3 regions of the Rhizobium sp. NZLR11 genome follow, and region 1 is predicted to be linked to each of the others. Evidence: riboswitches for the same ligand, from Rfam matches in the RefSeq annotation. Region 1 holds a riboswitch; each other region holds the start of a gene.
The links. Region 1 has a riboswitch for cobalamin ahead of HJB83_RS30570 (ABC transporter substrate-binding protein). Riboswitches for the same ligand answer to the same signal wherever they lie in the genome.
Positions count from the first base shown of each region.

Region 2: another riboswitch for cobalamin. It lies ahead of HJB83_RS10235 (CbtB domain-containing protein); the one in region 1 lies ahead of HJB83_RS30570 (ABC transporter substrate-binding protein).
Region 3: another riboswitch for cobalamin. It lies ahead of cobU (bifunctional adenosylcobinamide kinase/adenosylcobinamide-phosphate guanylyltransferase); the one in region 1 lies ahead of HJB83_RS30570 (ABC transporter substrate-binding protein).

Region 1 covers NZ_JABDWD010000028.1:23,169-30,779, forward strand. The annotation lists gene HJB83_RS30540 (cytochrome c oxidase subunit II) at 1-85, opposite strand, end outside; gene HJB83_RS30545 (cytochrome c family protein) at 231-620, opposite strand; gene HJB83_RS30550 (MYG1 family protein) at 821-1,744, opposite strand; gene HJB83_RS30555 (hypothetical protein) at 2,099-2,662, opposite strand; gene HJB83_RS30560 (ABC transporter ATP-binding protein) at 2,764-3,528, opposite strand; gene HJB83_RS30565 (iron ABC transporter permease) at 3,525-4,556, opposite strand; gene HJB83_RS30570 (ABC transporter substrate-binding protein) at 4,562-5,578, opposite strand; cobalamin riboswitch at 5,752-6,008, opposite strand; gene blh (bifunctional sulfur transferase/dioxygenase Blh) at 6,264-7,544, opposite strand.
Region 2 covers NZ_JABDWD010000004.1:329,834-337,444, forward strand. The annotation lists gene HJB83_RS10210 (helix-turn-helix domain-containing protein) at 1-161, shown strand, start outside; partial or broken gene HJB83_RS34060 (acetate/propionate family kinase) at 196-513, opposite strand; gene HJB83_RS10220 (inorganic phosphate transporter) at 652-2,253, shown strand; gene HJB83_RS10225 (bifunctional diguanylate cyclase/phosphodiesterase) at 2,321-3,892, opposite strand; gene HJB83_RS10230 (histidine phosphatase family protein) at 4,345-4,899, opposite strand; adenosylcobalamin (AdoCbl) riboswitch at 4,977-5,119, shown strand; gene HJB83_RS10235 (CbtB domain-containing protein) at 5,133-5,342, shown strand; gene HJB83_RS10240 (CbtA family protein) at 5,356-6,102, shown strand; gene HJB83_RS10245 (hypothetical protein) at 6,154-6,786, shown strand; gene HJB83_RS10250 (sulfite oxidase-like oxidoreductase) at 6,771-7,433, opposite strand.
Region 3 covers NZ_JABDWD010000015.1:11,737-19,347, reverse strand. The annotation lists gene cobN (cobaltochelatase subunit CobN) at 1-512, opposite strand, end outside; gene cobW (cobalamin biosynthesis protein CobW) at 517-1,566, opposite strand; gene cobU (bifunctional adenosylcobinamide kinase/adenosylcobinamide-phosphate guanylyltransferase) at 1,571-2,095, opposite strand; cobalamin riboswitch at 2,227-2,623, opposite strand; gene HJB83_RS23355 (chloride channel protein) at 2,877-4,667, shown strand; gene HJB83_RS23350 (adenylate/guanylate cyclase domain-containing protein) at 4,694-5,866, opposite strand; gene HJB83_RS23345 (DUF1127 domain-containing protein) at 6,091-6,471, opposite strand; gene HJB83_RS23340 (DUF4242 domain-containing protein) at 6,484-6,759, opposite strand; gene HJB83_RS23335 (hypothetical protein) at 6,802-7,290, opposite strand; gene HJB83_RS23330 (helix-turn-helix transcriptional regulator) at 7,478-7,611, shown strand, end outside.

The DNA of each region.
Region 1 (7,611 bases):
CGATCGGCGTCCACCACCACGGGCTCAGCACATGGAACAGCACCGAGCCGACGACAATCAGGACGAGGATCAGCACGACAGCCATTTCCGCTCCTCCTCGAGCAGGTTGACCGTGAAACCGCATTCCGCAGAAAGTCCGTGTTTATTATCGCACAGATAGAAAATATCGGCAATTACGGCAATTTAGGCATGCGCCGTCGGCCGCGACCCGTCATTTGGAGTATTCAACCTCACTGGGAATATTGCTTGAGATAGGCGATGAGATCGGTGATCTCCTGGTCGTCCTTCAGGCCGACAAACGCCATCTTCGTGCCCTTCACCTTCGCTCTCGGATTGTGCAGATAGTCACGCAGCACCGTCTCGTCCCAGACGAGACCGCCTTCGCCTGCCGCCTTCATGCCGGCCGAATAGGCGAAATCAGGATGCGTTCCCGCCTTCCTGCCAAACAGCTTGTTCAGCGACGGGCCGACCTTGTTCGTATCGGACTCGGCGATATGACAGGTCGCACATTTTTTGAAAACGGTGGCGCCCGCCGTCGCATCACCCTCCTGCGCCCCGGCGACAGCAGGGAAAAGGGCAGTCACAGCTGCACCAATCAGCAGAACAACACGGTAATCCATGGCAAACCTCATCCTCCTCAAGGTCGCCAGCCACTCACACCGTCCATTATCTCTCGCGTGTGGGTGGTGGTTGTTATGGCCCAAAGCTTAGTCCTTCGCGGATGCAAGTCAATCGCTTCCACATTTGGGTCACCTGAACGCCTCTGATACCAGGTGGACCCGACGCGGATAACTGCCACGCCAGCTGACGCCCTTTTTGACTACTCCCCGATCGAGAGCGCTTCCTTTACCGCCAACTCGGCCATGGCAAGCGTCGCCTCGCGGGTTCTGGCGGCGGCGATGAAGCGGCCGTTGTGGCAGAAGGTCGCACCCTCTATGCCGCAAACCGCCTCCAACTCTCCATTAGCAAGACCGGCCCAGGCTGCCGGCAGATCGGCCCTGAGCTCGAAACCCTGCTCGGCACGGCGGATGCCGGTCACGCACCAATCTTTTTCGCGCGGGTGGACGACGAACAGCAGGTGATCGGCGCCGGCCTTGACGATGGCGGGACGGAAGGGCATTCCTCTTGGCAATTCCAGAACACGCCCTTGCCCCGCAGCCTCGATCGCCCGATGCACCATCGCCTCGGCCCGCAGTTTTGCGGCACTCTGGGCGATCCTCGCCTCAACGAAACTGCGGGCAATGGCAAGAGCCGCATGGAAGGCGCGATCGTCTGCCTCGGGGTCCGCTTCGTCGAAAACCGGTTTCAGGGTCTCCAGCAGCGCCGGCAGCGTTAGCCCCGCCAGCGGTCCCGAGGGGCTGAGCGCACCGTTGTCGGTCAGATCGATCGGCAGCACGAAGCCGGCATCGAAAGAGCCATGCACCACATCGACATGTGTTTCGGGAAGGCCGGAGGCTGCGAGATAATCACGGCCGTAATGCTTCCAGATCAAGCCGAACGAGCTGTAAGGCTGGCCATCGTCGCGCAACGGCGCGCCGCGCTGGTGGTGATCGAATATCCCGGCATCGGGGTCGTAGACGCCGCCGACATCGTAGATGATCCGGTCTTTGCCCGGCGTGATCCATTCCGGCGCCCGGCTGCGGACGATGCGCGCCTGCGGGAAAAGCCGGGTCAGGATGACGCTCGACAGCAATTCGTCGGCATGGAAGCCACCGGAATGGGTGACGAGAAAATTGGGGATCATGAAAGGCCTTGTCGTTTTCGGCGGGTCCGCCTGGGTCAGCACCAGATAGCGGTTGGCGGATATAACGACAAGCCTCTATGGGATGAGGCTCTTGGACTTTGGCGTATTGGCGCCTGCAGTGACTGCCGCGGTGGAATAGCAAGAGCAAACCCCCGGCATCCCCGAAGCCTGGGCGCGGAAACCTCCAACGCCCCTCATCCTGATGCGCGTAGCCCACAGGGCGAAGCCTCGAAGGACGCGCTGCAGCGCTGCTCCTTCCGCTGGCGCACCCACCTCGCCCTTCGAGGCCTGTAAAGGTCGGCCGAAACAACTGCGCAGCGGTTTTGGCCGAACGACGTGCATGAAATCAGAGGCCTAAGACAGCGCCGGTCCCGGCTGTCTTGCAACCAGCGCACGGCCACCCGCCGCGCCGGCATGAAGGCAGATGAGCCCGATCGCAGCGATAGAATTGATCAGCAGGACATTTGCCACGACCGACGCCGAAAACGCGCTCTCGCCTGACGGAAGCACCGCCGTTGCGGCAAAGAGTACGCCTTCATAGGCAACGAAGCCGGCCATGAAGGCGCCAGCCGCGGTGACGGCAAGGTCCGCCGCGAGACGAAGCACTCCGAGCGCTGCCGCCAGAGATGCGATTGCAGCGATACCGATCGCCAAGCCCCAGGCATAACTGTCCCAAGTCTGGGGATAACCGAGCAGGAGATATCCGACCATCTGGTTGGCGAGCCAGGCCAGCAAAACCGCCGTCACCGCCATCCGCCGAGGAAGAATGACCGCTGACACCGCCGCCAAGGCCACGAAGGGCGTCACGCAGGCAAAAAGCAGGCTGAGAGCGACGCTAGCACCTGAAATGATGACGACCCAGGCGACCGCGAAACCGGGAACGACCGGGCGCAGGGGAAACTGATTTCTTTCGAGCATCGCGAAACTCCGTTCGACCGGGCGCGCGCGCCCCAGGAAATCATACGCCAGTCCTGGAAAAATGCCAGTAAGCCTCTCCCTGAGAACGAATTCCCAGCCGCTCAATCCATGACGTATTGGATATGATGCCGGCCATGCACGGCCGATTTCTGGACATGGGCGCGAACGCCGAAAACACGGGCGATCATATCCTCCGTCAGCACATGCTCCGGTGCGCCCGAGGCGACGACCTCGCCCTTCTGAAGCACCGCCAGGCTGTCGCAGAACATCGCCGCCAGGTTGAGATCGTGCAGCGCGACGATGCAGGTGATGCCGAGTTTCGAGATCAGTTGGAGAATGTCGAGCTGATGCTGGATATCGAGATGATTGGTCGGCTCGTCGAGCAACAACTCGCTCGGCGCCTGCGCCAGCGACCGCGCGATATGGACACGCTGGCGCTCGCCGCCCGACAGCGTCTGCCAGAGCTGGCCCGCCCGCTCCCCCATGTCGACCCGTAACAAGGCCTCATCGACCGCGGCATCGTCCTCCGCGCCCCAGGGCGAGAGCAGCCCGCGATGTGGCGTGCGGCCGAGCCGCACCGCGTCGCGCACCGTCAGCTGCGTATCGGTCGTCGACTGTTGCTCGACGAAGGCGATGCGCCGCGCAAGGGCTGCGCGTGACAGCGAGGCGATATCGTCTTCGCCCAGCCGGATGACGCCACTGCGGACCTTCCGCAGCCGGCAGATCAGCCTGAGCAGGCTCGATTTGCCGGAGCCGTTCGGCCCGAGCAGACCGAGCACCTTGCCCTTTGCCACCGTCAGGCTGACGCCGTTGACGATGACCGTGTCGCCGGCGGCGAAACTCACCGCATCGATGGTAATGCTCATGCACTCCTCCGGACGCGATAGAGGATGACGGCGAAGGCCGGCGCGCCGAAGAGCGCCGTGACGACGCCGATCGGCAGGACCTGCTGCGGGATGATGATGCGCGAGACGATATCGGCGCCGACCATGTAGATTGCGCCGCCGAGCGCCGTTGCCGGCAGCAGCCGCCGATGGCCCGGCCCGACGAGAAAGCGGGCGGCATGCGGAATGACGAGGCCGACGAAGCCAATCGAGCCCACCACGCTGACGACGCTTGCCGTCATCGCCGCCGTCAGGCCGAACAGCAGGATCTGGACGCGGCGCACGGCAATGCCGAGCGAGGCCGCCGCATCCGTGCCGAAGGAGAAGGCGTCGAGCGCCCTGACATGGGCCATGCAGATGACGAAGCCGGCAAGCGCGATCGGCACCGAGAGATAGACATCCGGCCAGCGCACGCCGCTGAGCGACCCCAGAAGCCAGAACAGGATGCCGCGCGCCTGCTCGGCATTCGCCGATGTCGTCACTATGTAGGAGGTCAGCGCATTGAAGAGCTGCGAGCCGGCGACGCCGCAAAGGATGATGCGCTCGCCGGTTCCCCCCGCACCCGTCGCAAGGAAGCCGATCAGCAGAAAGGCGATGACCGCGCCGATGAAGGCGCCGCTCGACAGGCCGAAAACACCGTAGCCGAAGCCGAGGATCATCACGCAGACCGCTCCCGTCGAGGCGCCGGCAGAGATGCCGAGCACGTAGGGTTCGGCCAGCGGATTGCGCAGCAGCGCCTGCAGCACGGCGCCACAGAGCGAGAGCGACGCGCCGGCGCTGGCCGCAACCAGCGCCCGGCTCAGCCGATAATCCCAGACGATGCCCTGGTGGATGCGGCTGAGCTCGAAATCCGTGCCGAACAGCCGGTTCGACACCGCCTCCGCCGTGGTCGCTAGCGGGATCGCGATCTCCCCAATCGAAACAGCGAGACTGATCATCAGGCCGAGAAGCAGAAAGGCAGAAATGGTGAGCGCGCCAAGCGCCCACCATCCGTGTTGTCTGACCGACATTGCCTTCACTGCGAGAGACCGAAGGACTTGATGCCGTTCGCCAAGGTCTCGATGCCGTCGATCGTACGGATCGTCGGGTTCATCGATTGCGCGTCCATCATCACGAAGTGCTCGTTCTTGACCGCGTCAAGCTCCTTGGTCACCGGGTCGTTCTCGAGAAAATCGATCTTGACCTTCGGATCGTCGGCGGCGTAGCGGCGCCGGTCCATGGTCGCCAACACGATAACCGCCGGGTTCGCCTGAGAAATGGTTTCCCAGCCAACCAGCGGCCATTCCTCTTCGGTTGTCACGACATTCCTGGCGCCGATCGCCTTCAGGATATAGGCAGGCGCGCTGTTCTTGCCAGCGATGAAAGCATCGCCATTGACTTGCTTGCTGGAGAACCAGAAGACGATGGGCAGGTTCTTGCCCGATGCGCCTGATATCGACGCGACGGCATCCGCCTCGCGCTTCTTCAACTTGGAAATCAGCGCATCGCCGCGCTCCTTCACGTCGAAGATCTCCGAGAGCTCGGCGATCTCACGGTAGACCAGCTCCATCGTGAACAGCTCCTTGCGCACACCGTCGCCGCCATCGGTGTTGACCTTGGCGACGCAATCGGCCGGCGCGAGATAGGTATTGATCCCGAGATCCTGGAACTGCTCCCGCTTGCCGACGGAGCCCTGCGCGCCGACATGCCATTCGAACTCGGCCGCCACCAGGTCGGGCTCCCGCCCAACAACGGATTCGAAGCTCGGATCATTGTCGGCGAGACGCTTTATCTTGCTGTTAGCCTCGGCATATTGCGGCAGGACGGGACCGACCCAGACGGCCGTACCAGCAATCTTCTCGGCAAGGTCGAGCGAGAAGAGAATTTCAGTCATGCCCTGGCCGATCGAAACGATCTTCGACGGCGCCTTCTGGAACGTCACCTGCTGACCGCAATTGGTGATGGTCAAAGGATATTGGGTGGCGGCAAGGCTCGGTGCCGCAAGGCCGATCAGCCCGAAGGCAAATGTCATGGTGGCGAGAATCTGGCGCATGAAAAACCTCGATTGAAGAGAAAAAGCATGGTTATGCCGCACCCGCGGCCGAAGGCACGGTGATACGTGCGCTAACCGCAGGAGGCCCAATCGAGACGGATGCATGCCGAAATTCGGCGAAGGTTCAGAAGGTCAATCATGTCTGTTCCTTGTCCGGGCATCCCCGCCCGGTTGATTGGATCGTGATTGACGGCAGGTCTCCTGGCTTGCGGATATCCGTCGGTTCATCCGCCTTCCCGCGATATCTCGCAGTGGCAGGGCTATAAGCCCTTCAGAGATGGCCAGTCGCTGGCCACACCTGAGATGATCGACAATCCGCATACAGTTGCGGGGGCAGCCACGGTCTCGGTCCCTGCTGGGTCGTCCTTACCGTGTTCCCTATTAATCCCCTTGGAGTCATCTTCAGGGAACCGTCGCCCCCAGTTACGTCGCCTGCCCGCAAGACGTCAATGCCTATTGCGGAGGATTGGGTTCGTGCGGGTGAAAAATAGAGACGGAACGTAGGGGGCCTGTTGGCCGGTGTAATACCTGCATCCTCGCCTCCTCAGGATGAGGCTCTCTTGAGCGTTGGCGCCGCTTTCTCCCGTTCCCGCTGTCGTGAGCGCGGCATCCGCCAACGTCCCTGATGCTGATGTGCGCAGCCCGAGAGGGCGAAACCTCGAAGCACGCCGCACGCTACTTCTTGCTACAACGCATCCAGCGGTATCTTCAGATACCGCCGCCCATTTCCCTCCGGCTCCGGCAATCTGCCTCCCCGAATATTCACCTGTAGCGCGTGCAACATCAGTTTCGGCTTCGGCAGCGTGCGGTCGCGCGCCTGGCGCAGCGCCACAAAGCCGGCCTCGTCGATGCCTGATATATGCGGGTTACCGTTTTTCTGGGCGGCCACCTTGCTTTCCCAGCGCGCGTGGCGTCCGCCGGGCTGATAGTCGTGGCCGGAAAAGAGCCGGGTCTCATCGGGCAGCGACAGGATGACCTGGATCGAGTGCCAGAGGGCGCTGGCGCTGCCGCCGGGGAAATCCGTGCGCGCCGTGCCGGAATCCGGCGTAAATACGGTGTCGTGCACGAAGGCGGCATCGCCGATCAGATAGGTCACCGAAGCAAGCGTATGGCCGGGCGAAAACATCACACGGGCTTCAAGCCCACCGATCTCGAAGGTGTCGCCATCGGCAAACAGCCGGTCCCACTGCGAGCCGTCGGTTTCGAGTGCCGGCAAGTTGTAGATCTCCTTCCAGAGCACCTGGACGTCGGTGACATGGGCGCCGATCGCCGTCGGCGCGCCGGTCTTTCTCTTGAGGTAATGCGCGGCGGAGAAATGATCGGCATGCGGATGCGTGTCGAGGATCCACGCGACCGTCAGCCCCTCGCTGTCAATATGAGCGAGGATGGCGTCGGCATTCGCCGTTCCCGTCGCGCCCGACATCTCGTCGAAATCGAGCACCGGGTCGATGATGGCACAGCGTTTTGTCACCGGGTCTGAAACGACATATTGCACGCTGCAGCTGCGGGGCTCGAAGAAAGCCTTCACACCAGCCGCCTGCCCAGCCCGCTTTTCCAGCCAGCGGCGTGCGCCGGCAAGATCGAAGCCGAGTCTTTGGCCGAAGACCTCGACCTCTCCGGGCTGCATCCGCCCGTCGAGCACCTCTCCCAGCACATAGAGCGTCAGCGCCCGTGTGCCGCTCTTGCAATGAGCAACGACCGGCCCCTTCGCCTGCGTCATCGCCATCTGGAAAGCGCGGATATCGGCCTCGGTGATCTCGGCCCCTTTCACCGGCACGAAGCTGTAGGCGAGCCCCGCGGCAGCAGCAGCAGCCTTTTCCGCGGCATTGCCAGGCTGCCCCGGCTCCTCGCCATCCGGCCGGGCATTGATGACGCCGGCAAAGCCGTTTGCCGCAAAAGCGGCAAAGCCCGCGGCATCGGGCTGTCCCGTCACCGATATCAGCTCATTGACCCTCACGGATGTCATCGAAGCCCCCATGCTACCTGCATCATGCAGTATCGCATGTATATCGATACAATCTCACAAGTATATT
Region 2 (7,611 bases), on a different contig from region 1:
CGAAACGCCAGCTCGTTTTCACGCTTGGCAGCGTTCAGGAAATCGGATTTCGGCTCGGCTTTGCCGACCCCGCCTATTTCTCGCGCTTCTTCCTGAAATATACGGGAGAAACGCCGCGGGTCTGGCGCATGAGGGAGAAGGTTCGGCTTGAACGCGCGTAGGGTTTCGGCATTCGGCTACGCAATCGCAGGTCTCGGAATCATTGACGGCATCGTCGAGGGTGATTGCGCGGGTGAAACAGTTGCCGCCGTGCACGACGCGGTGGCCGGCGGCGCGGGTGGCGGCCATGTCGAAATGATCGCCGAGATGCGCAAAGGTCTCATCGATGACGCCGTGCAGGTCTTTCATCACCTCGGCCTTCAACGGCATGTCGAATGTCTGCGATCCCCGGTTTAGTCCGAGTAAGAGCGGCTCGGCGCGGAAATCGATCACGCCCTTGCCGAGGCGCCCCGCTTTGGCGCCATCAATCGCGAAGATATCGATCTTGCTGGGATTGTGACGCCGCATGTTCATGGACGCGCCGGCCGGATATCGGTGACGGTCTATCGTCCGATGTCAGTGGCTCACGGGCCAGACAGGCGTCATGAGAGCTTCACGCGGCGGAATTATTAACAAAAGGCAAATTTGCAAAACGGAATAAGGAACTATGCCATGGCCGATATTGCCCCCAGCCAGGTTCATAGCGACGCTTCCCACCCGCTCCACAGTTCGAATTCGGCCGGCAAATGGTTCTTGCCGGTATTCGGGCTGGTTCTGGTCTGCGGCCTCGGATATGTCGCCTATGCACTCGGACGCGACCTGACAACCGCAGTTGCCGTTCCCTGGATTCTCTTGGGCCTTGCACTGCTGATTGCGCTCGGCTTCGAATTTGTCAACGGTTTCCACGATACGGCCAATGCCGTCGCCACTGTCATCTACACCCGTTCCATGCCGGCGGAATTCGCCGTCATCTGGTCCGGCTTCTTCAACTTTCTCGGCGTACTGACCTCGAGCGGCGCCGTCGCCTTCGGCATTCTGGCGCTGCTGCCGGTGGAACTGATCCTGCAGGTGGGCTCCGGCTCTGGCCTTGCCATGGTGTTTGCGCTGCTGATCGCCGCGATCGTCTGGAATCTCGGCACTTGGTATCTCGGCCTGCCGTCGTCGAGTTCGCATACGCTGGTGGGATCGATCATCGGCGTCGGCCTAGCAAACCAGTTCCTGGCACCAGCCGGCACTGCGACCAGCGGCGTCGACTGGTCGCAGGCGACCAATATCGGCCTGTCGCTGCTGATCTCGCCGCTGATCGGCTTCGGTCTCTCCGCGGTGCTTCTGCTGGTCATGAAGCTTCTGGTGCGCAACAAGGCGCTCTATGCCGAACCGAAGGGCAACCAGCCGCCGCCGCTCTGGATCCGTGCGATCCTGATCTTCACCTGCACCGGCGTCAGCTTCGCCCACGGTTCCAATGACGGCCAGAAGGGCATGGGCCTCATCATGCTCATCCTGATCGGCCTCGTGCCGACAGCTTTCGCACTAAACCGCACGCCCGATGTCAACTATCTTGAAGCCTACAAGTCGGCATCGGTCCAGGTGGAAGCCGCGCTCGGCAAATATGTGAAGCCAGGCGTGACCGTCACCGACTACAAGGCCGAAGTCAGCAACGCCGTCAAGAACAAGACCTGGACGGATGCGACGACGCCGGCCCTGCAGCAATATATTCATCAGACGAGTGCCGAAGTCGCTGGCTTCCCGACGCTCGAAGCGGTGCCGACCAATCTCGTCGGCAACGTCCGCAATGACATCTACTTGATTGGCGAGGCGCTGAAGCTGATTGACAAGCAGAAGCTGTTGCCGATGGATGCCGGCGATCTCCTCGCGGTGACGAACTATCACAAGGCGGTCGACAACGCGACGAAGTTCATCCCGCTCTGGGTAAAGGTGGCGGTCGCGATCGCGCTTGGCCTCGGCACGATGGTGGGCTGGAAGCGTATCGTCGTCACCGTCGGCGAGAAGATCGGCAAGACGCATCTGACCTACGGGCAGGGAGCGGCAGCCGAAGTCGTCGCGATGATCACCATCGCCTCGGCCGATCAACTCGGCCTGCCGGTCTCGACCACGCATGTGCTGTCGTCGGGCGTCGCCGGCACCATGGCGGCGAACGGTTCCGGCCTGCAATGGTCGACCGTGCGCAACATGCTGATGGCCTGGGTGCTGACGCTGCCGGCCTCGATCGCAATCGCCTTCGTGCTCTTCGTAATCCTGCGTCAGGTCTTTTAGAGCAAATTCCAGGAAAAGTGCGAAGCAGTTTTCCGTCCGGAATTGCGTCAAAAAGGTAGGCATAACGTCAGGCCGTTGAGGCTAGACTGGCATTACGATCGCTGATGAAGATGCCCGCCTCGGCGGCGGGCATCGCCTTACCTAAAAGATAGCCTTGGCCGATGTCGCAGCCGAGCTGCAGCAGGAAGGCGAGCTGGCCGTGCTCCTCGACGCCCTCAGCGGTCGTCTTGATGTTGAGGCTCCTGCCGAGTCCGAGCATGGCGCGGACGATTTTTTCCTGACGTTCGTCGTCGCGATAGGTGGCGATGAAGCTTTTGTCGATCTTGATCTTGTCGAAACGATAGCGGGCGAGCTGGGCCAGGCTCGAATAGCCCGTGCCGAAATCGTCGAGTGCGATCTGGATGCCGGCGGCGTGCAGTTCGTCGAGAATCACGGCGGCGATGGCCGGATCCTGGATCAGCGCGTTCTCGGTGATCTCGACTTCCAGGCGCTGCGGCGGCAGCCGGCTTGCCGAAAGCACCTTGAGAATGCGCGAGGTCAACAGCCTGTCTTCCATCTGGACCGGCGAGACGTTGAAAGACAATGTCACATGCTCGGGCCAGGTGAGTGCATCGCTGCAGGCCTGAGCAAGGAGATCCTCGAACAGCGCAGTGATCATGCCGGTTTCCTCGGCGATATCGATGAAGACCGGAGGCGGAATGTTGACGCCATCGTCGCCGATCCAACGCGCCAACGCCTCGAAGCCGCAGAGCTGACCGGTCTTCAGGTCGATCAGCGGCTGATAGAAGGGTTTGATCGCCTTATTGGCGATTGCCGCGCGCAGCCGGGTTTCCAGTGCAGCGCGTTCCGTTACCTTGTCCTGCATTGCAGGTTCGAAAACGAAATAGTGGTTGGGTCCTCGAGATTTCGCCTCGTACATGGCGAGGTCGGCACGATGAGCGGCATCTTCCAGCGGTTCGGCTCGCTCGGCCCAACGGTCATAGCCGACGCTGGCGCCGACTTCGACGGCAAAACCATCGATATGGATCGGCCGGGTGACGGCTTGGATCAGCAGCCTGGCAAAACGCTCCTCGCGCTGCGCCGTCAGAGCAAAGGCGACAATGATGAATTCGTCGCCGCCGAAGCGATAGACGCAATCGGCGTTGCCGAGCGCGCAGATCCGTCTGGCAACCTCGATCAGCAGAACGTCGCCGCCCTTGTGACCGACGAGATCGTTGACCTTCTTGAAGCCGTCGAGATCGACGGAGAAGATGGTGACGTTGCGGCTCCACTCTTCGACCTCGTACTCGTCGTCCTTGACTGGCCGTGAGAGAATCTTGCGCTCGAAGGCGTAGCGGTTCGGCAGTTTGGTCAGATGGTCGTGGGTGGCGGTCCAATCGGCCTTCGCCTGAGCGGCGGCGCGCAGTTCGGTTTCCTTGCGCAGGTCGGCGATGCGCAGCACCGAATAGATGAAGCTCATGGCGCCGGCGATACCGAGCGCCAGAACGAGCTTGTCGGCGCCGTATTCGCCGAAACCGGTCATGAAGAAGACAAGGCTGTCGTCAAGCTGCAACAGCGCGCCGAGGAGCCAGAGGGTTATCCCAAGCCCGACAATCGACACGCATTGCCTTCCGGCCTTGCTTTGGAAAAACACCGGCATATGGTCTTCTCCGACTCCACCCGCGCCGAAGTAATCATGAAAGTCTGAAATGTTCGTTGAAACCAGAAGGCGAATTATCAGAGGGGCAGCCTATGGCTGTGCCGTGGAGGGACTGAGGGCGCTTTCGCGGAACCGGGTAAAACGCTGAGCGCGATCGTCGTCGTGGTTGCAGACCGGCAGGCGGGGGAAAGAACGAAGGCGAGCGTGCCGTGGCACCGCTCGCCCTTTTCGTGCTTCAGGCGGTAACGATCAGCAGCGGTACGCTGACGATGAGACCGACCAGAACCGCAATTGTGGCGACACGCACCAAACGCAGGCGCCGCGTGCGCTCCCCACTCCAGTCATATGTCATGTCTTCCATCTCCTTGGGACAAGGAAGTAGTCCCGGTAGAACCGGGTTCAATAGAGATGACGCGATTTGCTTGTGTAAGGCTGGATAAAATGAGGGATCGCTAATGCTGGAATCGCAGAGACCAGCGCCGTCCATTGCTGGTCATGCGAACAATGCCAAGCGGCTCGACGTCGACGAGCCAGAAGGAGGAGAGCGGCGCCTGAAGTACGTACGCGATCGCCGCTCGGATGACGGCCGCGTGGCTGACGGCGATCACATGGCCTCCGAGAGCGGATTCATTGTCCATCCAACCGCCGACACGTGTTCTGAGATCAACAAGGCTCTCGCCCCCGTGCGGAGCCGCTTCAGGATCGCACATCCAGGCCATGAGGTTCTCCGGCTCTTCTGCCTCGATCGCTGCGATCGACCTGCCGGCCCAGCGCCTGTGATCGCAGTCGCGAAGCGCCTGATCTATCCGGGCGTCGAGGCCGAGGGCTTCGGCCGTCTGGCGGGCGCGCAAAGCCGGGCTGGTGACAATACGATCGGCGCGGGGCAGGGTGGTCATCCTGGCCGCTTCTTCCGCGGCCTTGTTGTCCAGCGGTTCATCGAGCGGGAACAGGGCCTTGCGGCTCGCTGCCGTCGCGCCGTGGCAGATCCAGATAAGACGCGTATTCACGGTCGTTGCGATCTCCGGATAGCGGTGGGAACAGCCCTTCTCCGCTTCATGAAGTTTCGTTGACAGGCTCTTCGGCCTGCAGATATAACCGTGCTGTTGCGGGTTTGGAAGCCGGTGTAAATCCGGCACGGTCGCGCCGCTGTGACCAGCGTGTCGAAGGTTCTTCGCGCTGGAAGTCAGACCCTGCCGCATAAGCACTCTTTCGACTGAACGCGTCATTCCCGGAGGAATACATGTCTGACACCACTTTTGCGCCCGTCGCGGCACCGGCGCCAATCCCGGTAGGAGAAATCCTGCCTTGGGCGATCTTCGGCGGCCTGTTGATGCTGATCGCCATCTATTTCGTCGGCACCGAGGAAGGCGCGATGGCGCTGTTCAACGGCATGTATGTGCACGAATTCGTGCATGACGGCCGTCATCTCCTCGGCTTTCCCTGCCACTAAGGGGGATCCTGACATGGTCGGAAATCTTCTACTTCGCGGCATGCTCGCGGGGCTGATCGCTGGCATTCTGGTTTTTGCTTTCGCGCATATCTTCGGCGAGCCGCTGGTCGATGCGGCGATCGCCTTCGAGGAGGCGAGCGCCCAGGCGGCGGGCGAAGCTGCCGAACCTGAGATCGTCAGCCGTGCCACGCAGGCCGGTCTTGGCCTCTTCACCGGCGTCATGGCGTACAGCATTGCCGTCGGCGGGCTTTTCGCGCTCGCTTTCGCTTTCGTGCACGGCCGCATCAGCAGGCTTTCGGCACGCGGCACCTCGGCGGTCATCGCCCTTGCCGCCTTCGTGGCGATCGTCGTCGTTCCCGGCATCAAGTATCCGGCCAATCCGCCGGCGGTCGGCAATCCCGATACGATCGGCGTCAGGACCGAGCTGTTCTTCCTGATGATCGTCGTCTCGATCGCTGCTTTGATTGCCGCGGTGGCGCTGTCGCGGCGCCTTTCCGAGCGTTTCGGTCTGTGGAACGGGGCGATCATCGCCGGCATCACCTATCTCCTCTTCATGGGCCTGGTGCTCTATTTGCTGCCGTCGATCAACGAAGTGCCGGAGAAGTTCTCGGCGATGGTGCTCTGGCGTTTCCGCACGACCTCGCTCGGCATGCAGGTGATCCTCTGGGCAACGCTCGGTCTTGGCTTCGGAGCGCTGGCGGAAAAGCTGCTTGCCGTGAAGGGCGGGCAGCGGGCTCGACCGGCACCGGCATTTCACTGAACGCATCGAGGGGCGCCGCCTTGCCGGCGCCCTCAAGTTTTTCGAGCGAGTATGAAAAGCAGCAAAACCATATCGATTCTGTCGACGGCGTTTGCCGCCGCCGCTTGGTTTTGTGCGGTTGGCGAAAACGCGCTTGCCCATAGCCGCAGCGTCGGCGGCAGCGATACCGGCCTCGATATCCCGGAAATCTCGCATGGCGAGATGGCGGTGATTTCAGACTACCGCGGCGAAATTATCGGGTTGGCGTCACGCGCGACTGATACAAACGAGCTGTTCCGGCGCGTTCTGAACTATGCCGAAATCCAATATTCCTATTGTCTCTGGGGGCGGATGCCGGGCAGCGTGAGCGACGAGGAGAGCCCGTTCAACGAATGTGCTCATGCTTATCTCGCGGCGGCCAAGGCGGTATTGCTTGAGATGCGTGAGATGCCGCGGGAGGCCGTTGCGGCTAATGAAATCATTTCCGCGGTCGATGCCGACATGGTGCGGCGCAGCCTGGCGCTCATCACTTGCAGGTTCAGCGGCGAGGCCTTCAACACAGCCGATGTCGTCAAGCCGCGCTGGAGCAAAGTGCCGTTTCATCCCGCCAGCATGGCGTCGCTGACGGGGCTCGCCGCTCTGTTCGCCCTTGTGACGTTTGCGCTGGGCCGCTTTCTGCGGCCGAAGGCTCAATCGTCGGAATAGCGCTGCTCGCGCCACGGATCGCCATAGATGTGGTAACCGTTCTTTTCCCAAAAGCCGGCCTGGTCGGCGGGCATCAGCTCGATGCGGCGCAGCCATTTGGCGCTTTTCCAGAAATAGAGATGCGGTACGACGAGGCGCATCGGGCCGCCGTGATCCGGCGTCAGCGGCAGGCATTCCCACGATGTCGCAAGGATCGCATCCTCGGCGGCGAAATCGGCAAGCGGCAGGTTGGTGGTATAGCCGTCATAACTCGTCAGCATGACGTAACCGGCTTCGGGCTTTGGCATGGCGCGATCGAGCAGATCGCGGGTCGAAACGCCTTTCCATTTGTTGTCGTAGCGCGACCAGGTGGTGACGCAGTGGATATCGCTGACCTTGGTGCTCTGCTCGATCGCCTGGAAGTCGGTCCAGGTTAGGGTGAGCGGCGTTTCGACGAGGCCGCGCAGCTCGAGACGCCAGCTATTCGTGGAGATGACGGGCTGCTGGCCGAGATCGAGCACCGGCCAGTTTTTGACGAGGTGCTGGCCGGGCGGCAGGCGCTCAGCTTCGGGACGGCTGATGCGGCCGGTCAGGAATTTACCTTCAGCCGCCCATCGACGCTTGGAGCTGGTGAGCTTGCTGTCGGCGGGCGTCTGGTCGTCGCTCATGATCGGGTTCCCTACGATGCCGCAATAGGACATCGGCCTTTGCCGGGTGTCAAGTTTCGACGGGCCCTTGGAAATCACTGTGGGTATTATTAGACTTGTGCCGTCGGGTATGCCTCACTGGGGAGTGGAGGCAGAAAGGGGAGGAGCAGGATCTGTCTTCGAGATATCGTGCGATAGC
Region 3 (7,611 bases), on a different contig from region 1:
GGCACTGCCGGCGCCGGCTTCTCGGCACCTGACAACATCGCCGAGGCATAATCGAGAAAGCCGCGCGCATTGGCGTCGCCGCCTTCGATCAGATAGGCCCAGAGCGCATTCATATCGTCGAGATCAACGTTGGAAAAAGGAACGAGCCCCGCATCCGGCCGGGCATCGCCCGGCAAGACCGCAATCAGCGCACCGGCGCGGGACGCTGCCGCGTGCAGCGCCTCCAGCGTATAGTGGAAATAGCTGGCACCGCCGAGCGCACGCACGATGATGAGCCTGGCATGCCGCGCCGTGCGTTCGACATAGGTATCGACCGACATCGGATGCTTGAGGCTCATCAGGCTGGCAAGTCTCAGCGAAGGCGCCGCCCCATGCTCGCGATGGGCGGCTGCGATGGCGGCAAGCTCGCTGTCGGCGGCCGACAGGAACACGATATCGCCCGGCGTCTGCCCGAGGTCGATCGCCTCCTCGCAGTCGCTGATCGTTCCCTGTTGGGCCAGAAGCAGATGCATGGGATTACGCCAGCGCCTCGATCGCCGCCCTAACAGCGTCCTGGTCCATCTCGTGCAGACCGATGACCACGAGGCGCGTGGCGCGCGTTTCGCTCGGGGCCCAGGCACGGTCGAAATAATGGTCGATGCGGCTGCCGACGGCCTGGATCTGCAGGCGCATCGGCTTGCCGGCGACATCGACGAAACCCTTGAGACGCAGTACGTCATGGTCGGCGATAATCGTCTTCAGGCCAGCAATGAAGCCGGCGGGATCGGCGACCGGGCCGAGTTCGACGACGAAGCTGTCGAATTCGTCATGGTCGTGCGGCGCGCCGTCCTCATGCTCCAGCTCGTGATGCGATTTGCGGTTGGCGACATCGTCCTCCGTGCCGATGCCGAGGCCGAGCAGAATTCCGGCCGACACCTCGCCATTTTTCGCCTCGATCATCACCGGCTTGCGCACCGTGCGGGAGGCGACCTCGTCGCGAACCCTGATAAGGCCGGCAGCGTCGATCAGGTCGGTCTTGTTGAGTACGATCAGATCGGCGCAAGTCAGCTGATCCTCGAACAACTCCTCGATCGGGCTTTCGTGATCGAGCGATTCATCTGCGCCGCGCGCCGCCTCGACGGCATCGTGGTCGTCGGCGAAACGGCCGGCGGCGACAGCCGCGCTGTCGACCACGGTAATGACGCCATCGACCGTCACCTGGGTGCGAATGTCAGGCCAATTGAAGGCCGCGACCAGCGGCTGCGGCAGGGCAAGGCCCGAGGTTTCGATGACGATATGGTCGGGCCGCTGTTCACGCTCGAGCAACTTCGTCATCGTCGGGATGAAATCGTCGGCGACGGTGCAGCAGATGCAGCCATTGGTCAGCTCGATGATATCGTCCTCGGTGCAATTGTCAGCGCCGCAGCCCTTCAGCACCTCGCCATCGACGCCGAGATCGCCGAACTCGTTGATGATGAGCGCGATCTTTTTGCCGCCGGCATTGGTGAGCAGGTTGCGGATCATCGTCGTCTTGCCGGCGCCGAGAAAGCCGGTAATGACGGTTGCGGGAATTTTCTGCTGGTTCATGAACTTAACCCTTCATTTTCAACGGCAGGCCTGCCGCGATGAAATAGACTTCGGCGGCCTTGGCCGCAATTGATTGGTGCAGCCGGCCGGCATGATCGCGGAATTCCCGCGCCATGCGATTATCCGGCACGATGCCGAGGCCGACCTCATTGGAAACGAAAACGAGCTGCGCCTTCGCCTGCGGCAGAAAATCGGTGAGCGCGGCAAATTCCGCCGCCATATCGCGCTCATCCATCATCAGATTGGTGACCCAGAGTGTCAGGCAATCGATGAGCACGACGCCGCCCTCGCGGTCGATAGCGTCAAGCTTGCCGACGAGATCGAGCGGCTCTTCATGCGTCGTCCAGGACGGGCCGCGATCGGCTCTATGTTGGGCAATGCGCGCCTGCATTTCCTCATCCCAGGCGCGGCCGGTCGCGAGATAATGGCGGTCGAGGCCGATCGAAATGACAAGGGACTCGGCGAAGCGGGATTTCCCCGAACGGGCGCCGCCGAGGATGAAGACGGTGTTGGAGGGAGCGGTCGTCATGCGCAGACGCCCCTTTGGTGGGATGCCGCACCCCACCCACTCGATCGCGCCGCACAAGGCCGCGCCGAATTCAATCGTTCAGCCAAGACAACCTCCGTGCTGGCAGCGGGCCTCTTGCCCAGGGTTGGGCTTCTCGCCCGGCACGGGATGGCAGGTCTCCTGGCTCGCGGTTATCGGCCGCGATCGGGGCAGACCGGAAACCGGTCGCCCTGATCGTGCCAGCGGATCTGCCTCGCCTTCCCGGCTGCATCGATGAAAAGGTGGACGATTCGTAGACTTAAGAGGCGTCCGACCCCGGTTGATCATCATGCATGTCCAGTGGCTTTTCCGGCATGTCGCCCGTCCCGCCCGCTTGCATTATTGCAAGCCGCCGGCCGGAAGGGCTCGATGCCGGATGGAAGACCCTGACCGCTCTACAGTCGCGGGGTCGGCTGTGATGAAGGCGCCCGGCTTGGGTCCGCCCCGTCACATTCCCTTTTCATCCGGAAGGCGTAACACCGATCCGGAACCATCCGTTATATCCGAGGATGGTCAGGTGACCATCCGTTGAGGGATGGTTAGGCAAGCTCAGGGGTGAAGTCAACCGCCCTCGACGGCCGGCAGTGGCTAGACAGGCGAGGCAACGCCAGCAACACGACTTACCCTACCTAAAACATCGTCATTTATCAGATACTTACGTCACAAATATTTATCCAGGGCGCCGGCTTTTCGCCACAATTGCACTGCAAGCGGACTGCGCCATCGCCCTTGACCGGGCCTCTTCCTGCCTAGTTGTCTTGCCATGCTTATGAAATTGGATCGGCGCCGGTTCCGAGCGCTGCGTGTTTTCTTCGACCCGGGGCGGCTGCGGGCGCTGACCCGCCGCAGTGAGGTCGGCCTGTCGCTGGCGGGTGCCGTCGTCGGCATCACCTCGGGTCTCGCCGTCACCGGCATGAGCTACGTCTCCAATCAACTGCATCAGATGGTCTTCGGCATCGACGACAGCGAGCGGCTGAGCTCGTCGGTGATCGACGACAAGCTGCTGCTTCTCACTGCCCCCGTCATCGGTGGCGTCCTGCTCGGCCTGTTGCTGTTCGTACTGGCGAAACGGCGCAAGAAACCGATGGTTGACCCGATCGAGGCCAATGCGCTGCATGGCGGCCGCCTGTCCTTGACCGACAGCATCATCGTTGCCGTGCAGAACCTGATTTCCAACGGGTTCGGCGCCTCCGTCGGCCTCGAGGCCGGCTATACCCAGCTTGCCGCCGGCCTCGCCTCGAAATTCGGCCTGAAGCTGCAGCTTCGCCGCTCCGATCTGCGCACCCTCGTCGGCTGCGGCGCGGCGGGCGCTATCGCCGCTGCCTTCAACGCGCCGCTGACCGGCGCCTTCTACGCCTTCGAGCTGATCATCGGCACCTATACGATCGTCTCGCTGACCCCTGTGGTCGTCTCGGCCCTGGTTTCCACCCTCATCGCAAGGCTGCTCACCCACGGCGATTTCACCATCGACATCGGCAGCTTCGGCGCAGTCGTGCCGGCCGATTATATCCCGGCTATGCTGCTCGGTGGCTTCTGCGCTGGCGTCGGCATCCTGATCATGCAGGGCGTCTCCTTCGTCGAGGAGCTGGCGCGCAAGAGCTCGATCGCCCCGCCCTTCCGCCCGGCGCTCGGCGGCATCGTCGTCGGACTTCTGGCGATGATTTCGCCACAGGTGCTCTCGGCCGGCCACGGCGCGCTGCATCTCAATCTCTCCCGCGAGGTGGCGATCCCGGCGCTGCTCGGCCTCTTCCTGTTGAAATCCCTGGCCTCGGCGATCTCGATCGGCTCCGGCTTCAGGGGCGGCCTGTTCTTCGCCTCACTGTTCATGGGCGCCCTGCTCGGCAAGCTCTTTGCCTATTGCGGCCCCTATTTCGCCGATGCGACGCTGACGCCCGTAATCTATGCCGTCGTCGGCATGAGCTCGCTCGCCGTCGCCGTCATCGGCGGGCCGCTGACGATGACGTTCCTGGCGCTCGAAATCACCGGCGATTTTCCGATCACCGCTCTAGTGCTCGCCGCCGTCATCACCTCCTCACTCGTCGTCCGCTCAACCTTCGGCTATTCCTTCGCCACCTGGCGCTTCCACCTGCGCGGCGAAAGCATCCGCAGCGCCCACGACGTCGGCTGGATCCGTAACCTGACAGTGGACAAGCTGATGCGCGCCGACGTCAAGACGGCAAGGGCGGGTATTTCGCTGGAGGAATTCAAGCAGGCCTTCCCGATCGGCTCGACCCAGCGCGTCATCCTCGTCGAGGAGAGCGACAAATATGCAGGCCTCGTGCTGGTGCCGGAGATCTACGCCAACCCGACCGACGTGCAGGACGAGGGCAAGACGCTTGCCGATTTCATCCACTACCGCAACGATTTCCTACAGCCACAGATGAATGCCAGGCAGGCGGCGGCGATCTTCGACAAGAGCGAAAGCGAAGCACTCGCCGTCGTCAACAACCTGATCGAACGCAAGGTGATCGGCCAGCTCAGCGAAAGCTATACGCTGCGCCGCTACAGTGAAGAACTTGACCGTCGCCGTCGTGAGGTCTCAGGCGAGATCTGAACGTGGTCGCGCCTTTGATCGGCGCTTCATGACACAGAGTTGGCGAGCTTGAAGACGTCGGCCCGCTTTGAAACTCCACGCAATTCGAACGACCCGAGATACTCGCAAGCCACCGTACAGTTGGCCGCGAAACTCTCCGACAGCAGAAGGTGCTGCTCAAGCGTACCGCAGAGTTTCTCCAGCCGCGAAGCCTCGTTGACCGCCCTGCCGATCACCGTGAAGTCGAGCCTGCCGTGAGCGCCGACATTTCCGTAGAAAAGCTCGCCGAGATGCAGCACGACATCGATGCCGATATCGGGGCCTCCATTGCGCGTCCGCTCGCGATTGAGCTCTTCGTTTGCCTTCAGCAGATTCTGTGCCGAAGCCAACGCAGCCTTACACGCCCTTTGCGGATCCTCGGCGTCCGTCGGAAAGATCCCCAGCACGCTGTCGCCCATGAACTTGAGGATCTCGCCGGAATTTTCCTCGACATGCCGGTCGATCAGCTCGAAATGCTCGTTGAGAAACCCGACGATCTCGCCTGGCTGGTAGGCCTCGGTCAGCGCCGTGAAATTGCGGAGGTCGGCAAGCAGGATGGCGGCATCGATGGAGCCACCCATTCCCCTGCGGGTTTCGCCCGCAAGGATGCGCGCACTGGTCCTGGCGCCGGTATAGACGGCGAGGATATCGGTCGCGGTCTTCGAAACCGCCACGCGGTAAGCCGCCAGCCCCAGCGCCGGGAACAGCTCTTCTATGATCGCCAGCTGTTGATCGGAAAATCCGCCCGGCGCGTCGCTCGTCAGCGAGAAACCGAGCCCGCGCAGCGCGACTTCCTTCGGGAATTCGAACAGGCTGATCACGTGATCCGTGCCACCGGCGAGCGCGAATTCGTTGAGTTCGCTGTAATCGAGCCCCTCGCCGCTCGCCAGGTTCCATCGCCCCTTTGTTTCGCCGCGGCTCAAAAGGTGAAAGATCGGCGTCTTCTCGAAGTCACGTTCCGTCTCACTGCCGTGCTCCGCATTTTCAAGGACAGTCGCACCGCCCCGCATGAAATTAGCCGAAACGCCGCGATACATGGGATGGAGGGACGGCATTCTGATACTCGCCCGCCAGATCGGAAATCCGTCCGCGATCAGCCGGTCGCACAGACCGGCGACGAGGTCGCCAATATGCTCGCTGGTGATCCCCTGCTCTATAAGCCATTGAATATGATTTTTAATTTTTCAATCTCCGCATGAGGACCGAGAACCGGCAATGGCCATTTCGCCCTCGAGCCCGATGAGCAGAACGGCAGAACGGGCGCTCAACGAGCGGTCTTACACCTGCCGTTCATTAACCTGCTTCGCGTCGTTATACTACACCCGGGCGAATGGGAGTGATGCGGAATTCTGGCCTTTTCTCGTCGAGCGTTTTGCCTCGCTTCGATGTGCAAAGGGCTGCTCGGTCAGCGGAATCTGTTCCAGTCTCCATCCCGCGAGGCGACGAACGGGATCTCGCTTCTCGACGCCGCAATGTCCTTCAGCATGTGGTCCGACAGCGCGCCAAGCCGATTTTCCACCGACTGCCGTCGTTGCCACAGGATGAAGTTACGAGCCGGAGAAAACAGCAGCAATACCGCTTTGGACAGTCGCAGTTCGAACCCGTCTGCAAGAGCTTCTCGCTCATGATTGTCCCCGGAGACGCGTGCGCCGATTACAACATCGCTGCGCCTGCGAGGCGGCCGGCGCCTCGTCCGCCGGCCAGCTCCCGCGCCCCGGCGCATCACCTCGAAATCGGTTTGCGGAAGGGCTGTGCGCGGATGGAAAGTGGGGTTGCCGCGCCCCATCGAACGCGGCGTTTAACGCGCGGCCGAATGAGGGCCGATGAGGCTCGTGATCTCCGTCACGCGGTCCGCAGGAAAGCCACCCTTTTCCGCGTGCCGATAGACCGCTTCCGCACTCTCGGCCTCATGAACGCAGTACATCTTGTCGCCAGTCACATAGCTGGTGATCCAGCTATAGGGTTCGCCGAGGGAGGCCACGACGGCGTTGGATTTCGCCGAGATCTCGCGCAGGGTTTCCTTGCTCATATCTCCGAGACCTGGAATATTTCGTTCGACAACGAATTGCGGCATTGTTTTATCCTTTCATGATGCCTTGAGTGACGCAGCGCTTCATCAACCGTGCGCATGCCGGCAGCTGACGTCGGGGTTCATGTCGGCGAACGATCCCTTCGGATTGTCCTTCCATGCCCAGACATGCAACTCGTAGAAAGCCGGAAGGCCGTAGCGGTTCGGTGCATTCGTGAAACTGAACAGCTGACCGCCGAGATTGGCGGGACCTTTCGTCGTGATGTATTCGACGGCGACCAGTTTCATCTTGCCGTGTTCGTCAGGCTCGTACATCACGGCTTCCGGCTTGGAGAGATCAACGGCCTCATCCTTGATGAGGTCGGCATTGACATAGTGGATGCCCATAGCACCCCCATCGATGCCGCTGGTGCACGGGATCGGCGAATAGCCTTCCCTGACGGCCTGGTTGACGTCCTGGAAGCGCGAATTGGCCTCCCGGACCTGGTTCGGCAGGCCGGCGCCGCCGCCGAGCGCTGCAGCCGGTAAAACTGCGATAAAGAGAAGCGCCGCGATCGGCGCTTTGGTCGCTTTCATGAAGATTGCCCTCCAATTTCTGGTTGTCCAAGCCGAGTGGAATCCGGCCGGCAGTGGCGTTGTAAGAAATCCACGCGATGAAACATCTCCCGCGTGGGGGATGAAATCTTCCGCAAATCCCGGAAATGAAGGCGTCCTGGCCGGCGGCAATTGACCGCGCAGGCCGGGCTGATGCAGGATTGCGATCATGGAACAACAGCTGTCGGAAATCATTGGCGCTATTTATGATTGTGTGGCCCGGGAGGATGCCTGGCCAAACGCTCTTCGTCTGATCAATGGCCAGGTGAATGGGTTTTTGACCACGCTTGCCGTCTTCGACAC